DNA from 2 places in the Sporosarcina newyorkensis genome. Region 1 is predicted to be linked to the other one. Evidence: predicted binding sites of a transcription regulator. Region 1 holds the regulator's gene; the other holds the start of a gene.
The links. The regulator Rex, encoded in region 1, represses fermentation and respiration genes when NADH is low (regulators of the CRP and FNR family bind a similar motif). The targets are predictions, from matches to a motif close to TTGTGAAATATTTCACAA.
Positions count from the first base shown of each region.

Region 1 (7,081 bases):
ACGGTGCAAACAATACTTAGTGTTGCCTCTTTGCTTCACTTACCCGGAATATAAGAAAAGACTGTCACTGAAAGAGTATCTCACTTTCAGGACAGCCGACTTTTCTTATAAATTTTCTAATTCATCTTGCAGCATTAACCATTCTTCAGCTTGTTCATCGTGTGTTGCTTGCAACTCGTCGATACGTCGTTGAATCTCCATCAACTGGACGTGGTCGTTCGCGATATCAGGATTCAATAACTGGGCTTGTAGTTCGGCGATTTCATCATCAAATGTTTCCATCTTCTTTTCGATTTCAGCAATCGCTCTAGTTAGCCGACGTTCTTGACGCTGAAACTCTTTTCCGGCATTTTCTTTCTTTGCAGCAGGTTCCTTTTCACGTTGCTCAACCTGTGTCACTGCAGCGATTTCTTCCATTTCTGTTTTCTTCTCGACATAGTAATCATAGTCGCCCAAGTATTCAACTGCGCCATGTTCGCTCAGTTCTATAACTTTCGTTGCGAGTCGATTGATGAAGTAGCGGTCATGGGAAACGAAAAGAATCGTTCCTGGAAAGTCATCCAGCGCGTTTTCAAGAATTTCTTTGCTGTCGAGATCCAAATGGTTTGTCGGCTCGTCCAAAATAAGTGTGTTGGACTTTTCCAGCATGAGCTGGGCCAATGAAAGCCTGGCTTTTTCTCCGCCTGATAACGACGTCACGTGCTTTTCGATGTCGTCGCCAGTAAACAGGAAGCGACCAAGCAAGGAGCGGATATCCTTTTCGTTCATCATGGGCCAGTCATCCCAGATTTCCTGCAGAACCGTACCAGACCCAATCAATGTTGCCTGGTTTTGGTCATAGTATCCGAACTGGACGTTGGTACCATAGCGAATATCGCCGTCAAGCAGCTCATTACGCTTGACGATGGTCTTCAGTAACGTCGACTTGCCGACGCCGTTCGGCCCGACAAAAGCAACGCGGTCTCCTTTATAGACGCGTACGGAAATATGTTCTGACACGGGCTGTGATCCATAGCCAATCTTTACGTCATCGAGGGAAAGGACATCATTGCCGCTCGGTCGATCCAATGAAAATGAAAAATTTGCGGACTTTTCATCGCCTTCAGGGGAATCCATCCAATCTCTTCGCTCCAGTTGTTTGCGTCGGCTCTTCGCCATTTTGGAAGTCGAAGCGCGTGCAATGTTTTTCTGGATGAACTCTTCAAGCTTCGCGCGCTCATCTTGTTCCTGCTCGAAAAGCTTTTGGTCCCTTTCATAATTCTTCGCTTTCTCATCTAAGTAGGTACTGTAATTTCCACTGTATTTCGTCACTTTTCGACGAGATACCTCATAGACTGTTGTCACGACCTTGTCGAGAAAATAACGGTCATGCGAAACAATCAGAATCGCCCCTTCGTAAGCGGATAGATAGCGCTCCAGCCAATTTAAGGTCTCGATGTCCAAATGGTTCGTCGGTTCATCCAGTATTAATAAATCCGGCTTGCTCAGCAGCATCCTAGCCAACGCGAGCCGCGTCTTTTGGCCGCCGGATAATAGATCGACAGGCTTCTCATAGTCTTCCGGATAAAACCGCATTCCATGAAGGACAGAACGCGCATCGGCCTCAAACTGATAGCCTCCTGCTTCCTTAAATGCAATCTGCAGTTCATCATATTCAGCCATAACACGCGCATAGCGGTCTGCGTCTTCGTAGACGGAAGGCTCGGCCATTTGATGCTCGAGGGTGCGTAAACGTTCTTCTTTTTGTCGAAGCGGTGCAAATACTGTCATTACTTCATCCCAAATCGTCAATTCTGAATCAATGCCGCTATGTTGCTCCAAATAGCCGACTCGTATGTCTTTCGGGATGATAATATCGCCTTCGTCGGCTGATAATTCGCCTGCTATTATTTTTAATAATGTCGATTTTCCGGCACCATTGCGTCCAACTAGTGCAACGCGGTCTCGATGTTGAACTTCGAGACGCACATTTTCCAGCAGGTCCGTGCCTGAAAAAGACTTGGTCAGTCCATTTACTTGTAAAATAATCAAGCCTCACACCTCTATTCCCTTCTAAGTTTAATGGAATCGGTAGCACCATGCAATAATCGGCTTTACAACTGATGGGTTCTCCTGTACGATAAAAGCGGCTCACCTTCGTTTTCCTTGAGGATTTAAGCGGAGGATGTAATAGGGCAACACTGGGGGTAAGGAAAGCAGTGGGTACAAAAAGAATTCCGCAGGCAACAACGAAACGATTGCCTTTATACTATAGATTTTTACGCAATTACGCAGATGCAGGTGTACAGCGAATTTCGTCTAGTGAATTAAGCGAAGCAATGAAGATTGATGCCGCTACAATTCGCAGGGACTTCTCGCATTTTGGTGCGCTGGGACGTAAAGGATACGGCTATGATGTTGATTCATTATTGCAGTTTTTCCGCGAGACACTAGACCAAGATGAAGAAACAAATGTGGCTTTGATCGGGGTCGGGAGTCTAGGGAATGCATTTCTGAAGTACAACTTCCAAAAGATTCACAACACGAAAATTGTTGTAGCATTTGATCCGAAAGCGCCTTATGACGGCGAAGAACGGAATCATATTCCGATCTATCCGCCTGATCGACTGGAGGAGAAAATCCTTGAACTAGGGATCGAAATGGTTATTTTGACCGTACCGAAGAGAGTGGCACAGGAATTGACGGACCGCCTCGCTCAAACTGGTGTGAAAGGAATTTTGAATTTCACCCCTGAACGGCTGGCTGTACCCGATACGATCCGTATCCAAAGCATCGATCTTTCCGGCGAGTTGCAGACATTGATTTATCTCATCAAAAATGACGTAAAAGATTCACAAATGAACTGACCTGGCAATAGTAAATGCGAGGGTTTTCGTGTAGAATAGACATATTATGAGGAGGTGACCAATCATGGCTCCAGGCGTTGGTAGTTTGTTAATTATTGCGGTTATCGCATTGCTTATATTTGGTCCTAAGAAGTTACCTGAAATCGGTAAAGCATTCGGTTCTTCATTGCGTGAGTTTAAAAACGCAACGAAAGGTCTTGCGGATGACGATGAGGTAAAAAAGGTTGAAGACAAGAAAGAAGAAGTGCGCTAAGTTAGGGTGTTAGTCTGATGGCAGATAAAAACTTAACGATCGTTGAACATATAGATGAGATTCGAAAACGGCTGATGGTTATCGTCGTTTTCTTTATTGTTGGCGTGATTGCCAGTTTCTTTTTTGCAAAGCCTTTGATTCACTTTATCCAATATGATACACCGGCAGAAGAAGTAGTGTTGAATGCATTTAATGTCGTCGATCCGGTTGTCATTTATTTAAAGGTAATCATTTTCTTGGCGATCATCATTATTTCACCGGTCCTAATGTATCAATTGTGGGCGTTCATATCCCCAGGTCTTCGTGATTTAGAAAGAAAAGTCACACTGTCGTACATTCCCTTTGCTTTTCTTCTGTTTTTAGCAGGGATCAGTTTCTCGTATTTCGTGTTACTGCCATATATTATGAAATTCATGATTAATTTGTCTGATCAATTAAACATTGAACAGACAATTGGTATTAACGAATACTTCTCTTTTCTTTTTTCTATACTTTTGCCGTTCGGTTTCGTTTTCCAGCTGCCGATCGTCATTTTATTTTTATCCCGTTTAGGAATATTGCAGCCAAAAGTCTTAGTGAAGGTACGGAAATATTCCTACTTTGGCCTGTTCGTATTGGCGGCATTCATCACACCTCCTGACATCGTATCGCATTTGTTCGTCACGGTTCCTTTGTTCATCCTATATGAAATCAGTATCGTGATCTCACGTCTAGGATATAGGAAGTTTGAAAAAGCTGAACAACTGCGGAAACTGGAAGAAGTGAAAGCAGAGCAGCAACGTCAAATCGATGAAGTGATGAATCAAACCGATTCAAACAAATAAAATTCAAGTCCTCTTGCCTATGCAGGAGGATTTTTTGTTTCTGTTATAAATTGGGTTCAGTTGAAGTACGCAGTATGGTAAACTAGCAGGGACAACGAGATTGGGAGGAAATGAGATTCAGTGAATAGAAAAAAGACTCAACGTCGATTGAGTAAATGGTTACTAGGTGCAGTTTTAGTCAGTGCGAGTGTCTATACTCCTATAACAGGAGGTCAAGCGGTTGCTGCAGAGCAATCTTATAAAGCTATGGAAGCGGGAATCAATCAGGTTATTACGAGTCAGCGCATGCGCGGTACGAAGAGCAGTATAGTTGTACGTGAGGCGGATTCGAATAAAATCGTATATCAATACCGAGCGGATCAAGGCGTCACGCCGGCGTCCAATGTTAAAGTGTTAACTGCGACGACTGCTCTTGAAGTGTTGGGCGAAGATTATACCTTCCAGACAGATGTATTAGCGAGTGGGCCCGTGAAAAACGGTGTCCTGAACGGCCAGCTTTATTTGCGGGGAACAGGGGATCCGACCTTAATGGAACGGGATTTGCAGCAGCTTGCGAAAGAGGTGCGTCAGTCAGGCATCAAGTCCATCACAGGAAATATTGTGGCGGATGATACATGGTTTGACACAAAGCGTTTATCTCCGGGTATTTATAAATCGGATGAAACGCATTATTACGCTGCACAAATCTCGGCATTGACGTTGTCGCCGAATGAAGATTATGATGCAGGGACAACGATCGTTCAAGCAAAACCAACGAAAAACGGCAAGCCGGCAGCCGTTACGTTAACTCCACACACAAACATTGTTAAAGTTGTCAATCGAACGCGAACGGTTCCTAAAGGTAAGCCGAACACAGTGACAATGGCTCGCCAATATGGAACGAATACGATCATCGTCTCAGGAAACATCCCCGTCAACTCGAGCGGTAAACGTCAATGGGTGACGGTTTCGAATCCGAGTGCATACACAGCAGATGTTTTCAAACGAGCGCTTGCTAAACAAGGCATCAGTTTCAGTAAAACTACGAAAGTAAGTCGATCCAAAACTCCAGCGAATGCCCAATTGCTTGCAACGAAAAAGTCGATGTCCTTGTACTACTTGATGATGCCCTTCATGAAGCTTAGCAACAATGCACATGCTGAAATTTTAGCAAAATCGATGGGACGGGCTGTATACAATGAAGGCAGCTGGGATGCCGGCTTGCGTGTTATGAGAGAAACGGTACAAAAAGACGGCATCAGTTTGAAAGGTATTTATTTAGAAGATGCTTCGGGTATGTCGCATAAAAATAAGATACCTTCTGAGAAAATCTCAGAAGTGTTATTCGAAGCTCAGACAAAGCCGTGGTATCCAACATTTGAACGTTCTTTGCCAGTTGCGGGAATAAACGATCGGATGCTGGGCGGTACATTGCGTAATCGTTTGACGAGCCCTCTGGTCAAAGGAAAAGTGTTGGCGAAAACAGGTTCATTAAACCATACAGATGCCTTATCAGGATATGTGAAAACGAAGAGTGGCGAAGAGCTGATTTTCAGTATTCTGACGGAAGGTGTGAAGAGTACTGCAAAACCTGACATTGATAAAATGGTACAAGTGATGGCGGCTCAATAAAAAATCTCTCCTTGCGTAATAAAATGCGAGGAGAGAATTTTTTATAGTAGGAATGTGATGATGCTTTGCTGCATATCCTGTAGTTGCTGCAATTTTTCTGCATTCCATTGTACGACTGTCACAAAGCCGTTCATCAAAAAGTGAGCGATCATCGGTGTGAGCAGTCTTTTTGTTTTGTAGTAGACAAATGCAAAAGCGAGTCCTGGCATCAAATACATGAGTAGATGCTGCAACTCGTTATGCACGGCAGCGAATACGACAGCACTCGCAATCGCAGCAATCCAGAAGTTCGTCTTCCTGTACAAGCCTCCGAATAAAATGCGGCGAAACACGACTTCTTCAAGGAATGGTGCAAAGAGAACCATAGGAAAGATGATGATTGGAGCAGTTTTCGCAATGTTTGAAAGTAATTCAGTATTTTCAGAGCCTGCTTCGACACCGAACATCGACTCGATTGCGGCTCCTAAGATTTGCCCGGCCATCGCTAGGAAAAATCCAATGATCCCCCAAAGAAGAACATTTCCCATATGTGCAGGCTTTCCTTTAAATACAGGAATGAATTTCTTGTTTTTTAGCAGGATGATGACAAAAATAATCGCGGCAATCGTGTTGACGGTGAAAAGCGTCCAAGCGAAACCGTGTGATAGAGCTTCAACTTGCGGTAATCCTTTTTCCGAGAAATAAAAGACCAGTACTGGCGCGAGAAATATGCTAGCGATTTGCATAAGAACGTAGGTAATAAAAAGTATTAGAGCGACAACCCAGTTTTTCACTGTACACAACCTTTCTTCCATACATATTGACCATTTTAACGCGAAAAAAGACGTTTGGCAAAAAAGAAAATGTCGAAAGCTTTTACTTGCAATTCTAAATGGAATTCTTTATGATAAGAGTTGTGTTAGCACTCATAGTTACTGAGTGCTAAAATTTCAAAACTAAACAATATCTCGAGGAGGTTGTTTCATTTGTTGAAACCACTAGGTGACCGTATCGTAATCGAATTAATCGAAGCAGAAGAAAAAACGTCAAGCGGCATTGTCTTACCAGACTCTGCAAAAGAAAAGCCGCAAGAAGGAAAAGTAATTGCTGTTGGTACAGGCCGTGTTCTTGAGAACGGACAACGTGTGAACTTGGAAGTATCAGAAGGTGACCGTATCATCTTCTCTAAATATGCAGGCACAGAAGTGAAATATGAAGGTACTGAATACTTGATCTTGCGTGAAAGCGATATCTTGGCAACGATCGGTTAATCGACTGTTATAAAAACAAAAGATATGAAAAATCAGGAGGGAATCATTTAAATGGCTAAAGAACTTAAATTTAACGAAGAAGCACGTACTGCAATGCTACGCGGCGTAGATACATTGGCAGATGCTGTTAAAGTAACACTTGGACCAAAAGGACGTAACGTCGTACTTGAGCGTAAATTTGGCTCTCCATTGATCACAAATGATGGTGTTACAATTGCAAAAGAAATCGAATTAGAAAATGCATTCGAAAACATGGGCGCAAAGCTTGTGGCGGAAGTAGCTTCTAAAACGAATGAA
Region 1 covers NZ_FUYJ01000012.1:81,182-88,262, reverse strand. The annotation lists gene B5D59_RS17475 (ABC-F family ATP-binding cassette domain-containing protein) at 106-2,031, opposite strand; gene B5D59_RS17470 (redox-sensing transcriptional repressor Rex) at 2,199-2,846, shown strand; gene B5D59_RS17465 (twin-arginine translocase TatA/TatE family subunit) at 2,911-3,099, shown strand; gene tatC (twin-arginine translocase subunit TatC) at 3,117-3,923, shown strand; gene dacB (D-alanyl-D-alanine carboxypeptidase/D-alanyl-D-alanine endopeptidase) at 4,044-5,534, shown strand; gene B5D59_RS17450 (CPBP family intramembrane glutamic endopeptidase) at 5,576-6,307, opposite strand; gene groES (co-chaperone GroES) at 6,500-6,784, shown strand; gene groL (chaperonin GroEL) at 6,836-7,081, shown strand, end outside.

Region 2 (7,081 bases), on a different contig from region 1:
GCAATAAATCCTTTACCATTTTTAATTTTGTCAAATTGTTTTTCATTCATTTACTTCACTCCTTGTAAGTGTGTGATATATCTGATAGTTTAACATGGAATAGAGTTCGGGTGTGTGCGAAACAGCTCGCTCGTAATTATGTAGAGCTTTAGGCGACATGTCCTTTCCGATTTTGTATAAAAGCCTATATACAGGAAATCCTTACGATAAGACGTTAATCTGGCAAGGAGTGTGTCACTATTGAAAAAAGCAGTGTTTCTAGATCGCGATGGTGTGATAAATGAAGTGCTCACCGACCGGGTGAAATTTGTAAATGAGCCTCAACAGCTGTTCTTTTTGCCGGGTGTTGCGAAAGCGATTAAGCAATTGAATACGGTGTTTGATTACATCTTCGTTGTGACCAATCAAGGTGGTGTCGGACTTGGGTTTATGAAGGAGTCCCAGTTGAAGGCGATTCATAAACATATGATGGCCGAACTGGCAAAGGAAGGCGCGTTTATTCAAGAGGTTGCGTACTGTCCGCATAAACCAAAGGCAGGATGCGCTTGTCGAAAGCCGAACAGCAAAATGATTGAAGATTTGGCGAGGAAGTATCATGTAGACGTTTCCTCGTCGTATATGGTTGGGGATACTGATACGGATATTATCGCCGGTAAAAATGCAGGGACGAAAGGAGTCTTTCTTGGTACAGCAGACCCACTTGCAGATGCTGTGTTTCCTGATCTTCTTAGTGCGGCTGAGTGGATTATTGAGGATGCAAATCGAAGTTGACAGGTGAGCTGCACGACTATAAAGCTATATGGAGAATTTATATGTCCAGGGAACAAGTGTAGGATACGTGCGCACGTTACATACCTATTATTATGCATAAAGGAATAGGAGCTGAAAATGGGTTCATAACAATAAGCATAATAAAAAGAGGAGTTGAAGCTGGTATTCGAGGCTTTGACTCCTTTTTCATGTAAAACAGCTTTCTTTACCCCGTGCTGTGTACACTATACGATAGGATTGAAAGGAAATTAGGGGGAGAATCTAGTATGAAACGAATTAAATCGGTAGAAGCATGGAAGACGCTATTGAAGAAATCAGACGAACAGCCATTTCTTTTATTCAAATTGAGTATGACGTGTATAAGTAGCGTGGCGGCGAAAAAAGAATTGCAGAAGTTGCAGACAGAACTTCCTATATACGTAGTGATTGTGCAGCTAGACAGAAAAGTTTCGAAGGCAGTCGAAGAGGATCTTGGCGTGAAACATGAATCTCCGCAGCTGTTGATTTTAAAAGACGGAAGAGGAATTTGGCAAGCGACGCATTATCATATAAAACAATCAATTGTTCTGGATGCGATTGAAGAGTATGTGTAGGCAATATTTCTCGTAATGAACCTCTAATTTTAATTAGGGGTTTTTAAAATTCCATCTACGAGCTAAATGAAAGCAATTAAAGTCAAAAAGACCGTAAATACTTCTGGTATATTAACGTTAGAGAGGTGAGGAGATGAGCTATAGTCCCGTTATTCAAAGCACTATTAACTTTATTGAAAAAAATTTGAATGAGGAATTGTCTCTTGAAGACGTATCAGCAAATGCTGGTTTTTCTAAGTTTCATTTTCACCGTATATTTCAGAATGAAACCGGCGTCTCTGTTACGGAGTATGTGAGATACAGGAGAATTACCGAGTCTGCTCAGGTGCTTATCTATACCAATGCAAAAATCATTGATATTGCGATGAATTATGGTTTTGAATCACAAGAAGCATTTTCACGAGCTTTCAAAAAGTATTATCATTTGCCCCCAGGCCACTATCGGAAACTAATGGGTAATTTAACTAAGCAAAAGGAGGAAACAACTGTGAATGAAGAACATGCTGTAAAAGGATGGATCTTAAGCGGAAGTAATCCGAATCTTTACCAGATGGGTATTGATCAAGAAACAGTGCATAAAGGGAAGTCTTCAGGTTTTTTACAATCTGTACTTGTGCAGTCTACTGATGAATTTGCTACAATGATGCAACAATTTAAAGCCGAAAAATACCTTGGGAAAAGAATGAAGTTCTCAGGATTTTTAAAGGCATCGAGCGTCGAAGGATTTTGTGGTTTTTGGATGAGAGTCGACAATACACTGGGTGACGTTTTGCAATTTGATAATATGAGCAATCGACAAATTAAGGGAGATACCGAATGGAATTATTATTCTATAGTCTTGGATGTCCCTGAAAACGGATCAACTATTTCTTTTGGAGTTCTTTTGTCAGGTAAAGGGCAAGTATGGATTGATGAATTACGTTTTGAAGAGGTAGACCACCGGGTGGCGACTACCAACCTGGATATTACATTTGAACTTCTAAATGAACCAATGAACTTGTCGTTTGAGGAATGATCAGATGTCTACTAAAAAACAATTTATCAGTATAATGATTTTTGTTCTGATTATCGCAAGCATTATGGCTATGAAATTTGCTGCAGGCAATCTCCTTTTTCCTATAATTAGAGATATGTTTAATTCGATTTTTTAAAGTGTGCGATGGATAGATTGTGGTAAATTGGCTTCTTATCGATATGTAGTATTTTAGCTCACCTTGTTATTAGGTGGGCTTAATTAATTCCATAAATAGTTTATTATTTCTCAACCAGTTGGCAGGGGGCTCTTTAATCTCTCAAATGACTGGCAAATATGAATCATAGACTGGATGAGAATAAAAGGGCGGTCTGGGACCGATTTGAGGAACTTCCATTTGCAAAAACTGATTTCCATAGATTAAAACAGATGTCTGCTCAGAGTACGGGAGTAGCAAGTAATGCACATAAGGAGAAAAGTAAGATTCCATAAAGTGTGCCTCCTAAATTTTACTTTACAATACACTATATTCTTCTAGTTTCAAGTATGTGAAGTATAACAAACTGTTTTTAAACATAAAGTAGCCTGATTAGCATGAAGTCAGGAGGAGAAAGAATTGACACATGATCATTCAGGGAGCGAAGACTATCCTCTTTATCCGAATTACGGGAAAATAACCCGTTATGAAGAAGTGGCACTGACGGTACCAGAGCAAAGACAATACCATCAGCCGGGAAGGGAAGCATTAATGGTGCCGCGGCCTATCATCGAAAACCCAAATTATTTGGGAAGTGGCAAGTTGAAAGGAAAAACAGCACTTATTACAGGAGGTGACAGCGGTATAGGAGCTGCGACTGCCATTGCTTTTGCAAAGGAGGGAGCCGACGTAGCCATTGCCTATCTAGATGAGCATGAGGATGCCAAACGGACTAAAGACAGAATTGAAGAACTTGGCCAGCGCTGCCTTCTGTTGCCCGGTGATCTGCGCCATAAAAAGCAATGTGTGGAGATCGTCGAAAAAACGGTCAATACATTCGGTTCACTTCATATCCTTTGTAACCATGTCGGCATTCAGTTCCAGCAATTGAGCATTGTAGATATTAGCGATGACCAATTTGATGAGACGTTTAAACTAAATGTTTATTCCCATTTTTATACTACACGCGCCGCAATGAACTATTTAAAAAAGGGTAGTTCCATTATTAATACAGCTTCCGTTGTTGCTTTTGAAGGCAATGAGCAATTAATGGATTATACAGCAACAAAAGCGGCAATTGTGGGTTTGACACGGGCATTGGCTAGAAATTTGGTCAGCAAAGGAATCCGTGTCAACGCTATTGCACCAGGTAAAATTTGGACTCCATTGATTCCTGCAAGCTTTTCAGCAGACCAAGTAGTTTTGGCGGGTAACCCGATGGATCGGCAAGGGCAGCCATTTGAAGTAGCACCGACTTTTGTTTACCTTGCCTCTGATGATTCTCGCTTCGTAACCGGGCAAGTATTGCATGTAAACGGTGGTCAAGTGTTCGCTTGAAGATTTTATAAGCGTGAAGTTATTTTTGGCAATTATGGCACAATGTTTCAAAAAGTTCTTTGTATTCTTAGACTAAAACGGTGTAAATAATATTAAGAAATATGGGAAAGCTAATTTGGAAGGAAAAGCGAAGGAAGGAGGATGGAAAATGGATAAAAACTTTCCCAAGCCGAATGATCCAGCTGATAACAAGGAAAGATTGAACAAAACAATCAGCAATATGGAAGCCGCGAAGGAAGCAATGCACTTCGCAGAAGGTGAAGAACGTGCCAAAATCAAAGAAAAAAATGACCGTAGGGAAGAAAGCATTAAAGACTTAAAGAGTGAAATACATGAAGAAGACAAATCGCGAATTAATGGATATATTTAAAGATAACTGGGCAACGAACTTACTCTATGTTGCCCAGTTATCTTTGTTTATACTCTCGCCGGCGCCTCTACATTTTTATACACATTTACGATAAATAGAAGAATAGAGAAAGCTAAAGCGATACCTCCGCCCCAAACACAAATTTGTATGAGCATCAATGGGGCACCGATAGCTGGCTGGATGATCAACATACCTAGCAATAAGATCGGCAATCCGATGTTATAGAGCCAAAATTGTGCTTTTCCTAACGCACTGTTTCCGGCTTTCGGATATACTGAATAAATAATACCGATTGCAGCAGTCGTCAACCACCCAACAACATTTATATGTGCGTGTGTTGCCCCCCACTGAAGTTCGATTGTCGCGTGCATATAAAGTCCAAAACCTACTCCGATTAAAAAATAAATAACAGCCGCTTTAATCCATTTCGCTCCCATGTTTATTCACCTCCTTTCAATCTTGGAGAATTTAGATATGTGCTACCATTCACTTCATAACTATTCTTTATAATAAACATGTTGATTTTTCGTCATTTCTGTTAAGTTTGTTCTATTATATGCAAGATAGGTTGAGAATAGGTACAGGGTTCCCCTCATGGAAAAGAGCCAATCACAAGGTAATTGGCTCTTTTCCATGAGGTTTTTGTATTGCATTTTCGCAGTGGAAAATACTTTTTATGTAAAATAGTCAAGTGAAACGGTTTATAATATATAGTTTTTCACAATAATTTCACAATCCAATTTTCCTTTAATTTGTATTAACTTCTAACATTTTAATGAGTTGCAAATATATAAAAATATATATAAGAACCTTTTGTGACAACGATTGTTATCTATTGTTTTTCATTTATGAAAGGCATAATATAGATTTCACAAAAGTGCTATTTTACTTTAAATGTAATAAATATTAGCTTTTATTGATATTTAAATATAGTTAATGGAATATGAGCGCTTTAAATACAGAAGGAAGAGGGGAGCCCCATTGAAGAAAAAGTGGTTATTAATTTCGAGTTTTCTACTCATGATTTTATCCGGTTGTGATAACCCGTTGCTTATATTCGACCCAAAAGGTCCACAGGCTCAAACGATATCGGATACAATTCTCTTTTCTATCCTAATGATGGCGGGAATTTTATTCGTTGTGTATGTTCTCTTTGCTTTTATGTTAGTGAAGTATCGATCGTCTAAATTGGCTGCTGATTATGAGCCGCCGCATGAAGAAGGAAGCAAATGGTTGGAAATAACGTGGATCTCCATTCCGATCATCATAGTAGTGATTTTATCTGTCGTCACTGTACGCTCTACGGTAGACGTGGAAAATACACCAAAAGCATATGCAAATGAAAAACCACTCATTGTCTATGCCTCTTCATCCAACTGGAAATGGCATTTCAGTTATCCTGAAGAAGGCATTGAAACAGTGAATTACGTTAATATTCCCGAAGATCGTCCGATTGAATTCAAACTTTATTCATACGGTCCGATCACAAGCTTTTGGATTCCTCAGTTGGCAGGCCAAAAATATGCAATGAGTGATATGGTGACGACGATTCATTTGGCTGCTGATACGCCAGGATCGTATATAGGAAAAAACTCCAACTTTAGCGGGAAAGACTTTGCACATATGGAGTTTGAAGCACAAGTCCTGACTGCAAAACAGTATGACGAATGGGTGCAGGATGTGAAAGAAACAGCGCCTATGTTAACAGAAGCAGAGTTCAATCACTTGCTTGAGCCTGGTATTTTGGGCCGTAAAACTTATAGGTCTACGCATTTAGGATTCATTCCGGCCCCTGAAGGTGAGCATGCAGGCCATCAACACGAGAAAAATGCGGACATGGACATGGGAACGATGCATGAAAATGATTCAACTATACACGGTGAACATCAGAATAACTAGTTTCAACCCAAACCTCGAAAGGAGTTTACATCTATGAAATGGGATGAATTTTTTGTCACCGGTGAACCGATGATTTACGCGGCGATGGTCAGTATTGTGCTTGTCTCCATCGCGATTCCGGCTGGTCTTACATATTTTAAAAAGTGGGGATATCTTTGGCGTGAATGGCTGACCACGGTTGACCATAAAAAGATTGGTGTCATGTATATTATTGCCGCTTTACTCATGTTGTTCCGCGGAGGAGTCGATGCACTTTTAATGAGAGCGCAAACGGCTGTACCAAATAATGGTTTGCTTGACGGACAGCATTACAATGAAATTTTCACAACTCACGGGATTATCATGATTCTCTTCATGGCAATGCCTTTCATTATTGGTTTAATGAATGTGGTCGTTCCGCTTCAAATTGGAGCACGGGACGTAGCATTCCCGCGTTTAAACGCAGTCAGCTTCTGGCTCTTTTTCTTCGGAGCGATGCTGTTGAATATTTCCTTTGTCATCGGAGGATCGCCTGATGCAGGTTGGTCTGCATATTTCCCGCTTGCCAGTTTGGAGTTCAGCCCGACTGTCGGAAATAACTACTACTCCCTTGCATTGCAGATTGCAGGAATCGGGACGCTTATGACGGGGATCAATTTCCTCGTGACGATACTTAAAATGCGGGCACCTGGTATGAAATTAATGAAAATGCCGATGTTTACATGGTCCATTTTGATAACAAGTGTCATTATTATTTTCGCTTTCCCTGTATTGACAGTAGCACTTGCGTTAATGATGCTCGACCGCCAATTCGGCACGCAGTTCTTTGCGATGCAAAACGGCGGAATGGACATGCTCTGGGCGAACTTGTTCTGGGTATGGGGTCATCCGGAAGTATACATTGTTATCTTGCCGGCATTCGGTATTTACAGCGAGATCATTGCTACGTTTGCCCGGAAAAA
Region 2 covers NZ_FUYJ01000001.1:824,037-831,117, reverse strand. The annotation lists gene B5D59_RS04305 (fructose bisphosphate aldolase) at 1-50, opposite strand, end outside; gene B5D59_RS04300 (D-glycero-alpha-D-manno-heptose-1,7-bisphosphate 7-phosphatase) at 241-771, shown strand; gene ytxJ (bacillithiol system redox-active protein YtxJ) at 1,038-1,364, shown strand; gene B5D59_RS04290 (helix-turn-helix transcriptional regulator) at 1,498-2,379, shown strand; gene B5D59_RS18150 (hypothetical protein) at 2,657-2,827, opposite strand; gene B5D59_RS04285 (SDR family oxidoreductase) at 2,954-3,871, shown strand; gene B5D59_RS04280 (small, acid-soluble spore protein tlp) at 4,020-4,241, shown strand; gene B5D59_RS04275 (hypothetical protein) at 4,289-4,678, opposite strand; gene qoxA (cytochrome aa3 quinol oxidase subunit II) at 5,223-6,140, shown strand; gene qoxB (cytochrome aa3 quinol oxidase subunit I) at 6,174-7,081, shown strand, end outside.
Region 2: the regulator Rex is predicted to act here: its motif matches at 4,959-4,976, upstream of qoxA (cytochrome aa3 quinol oxidase subunit II).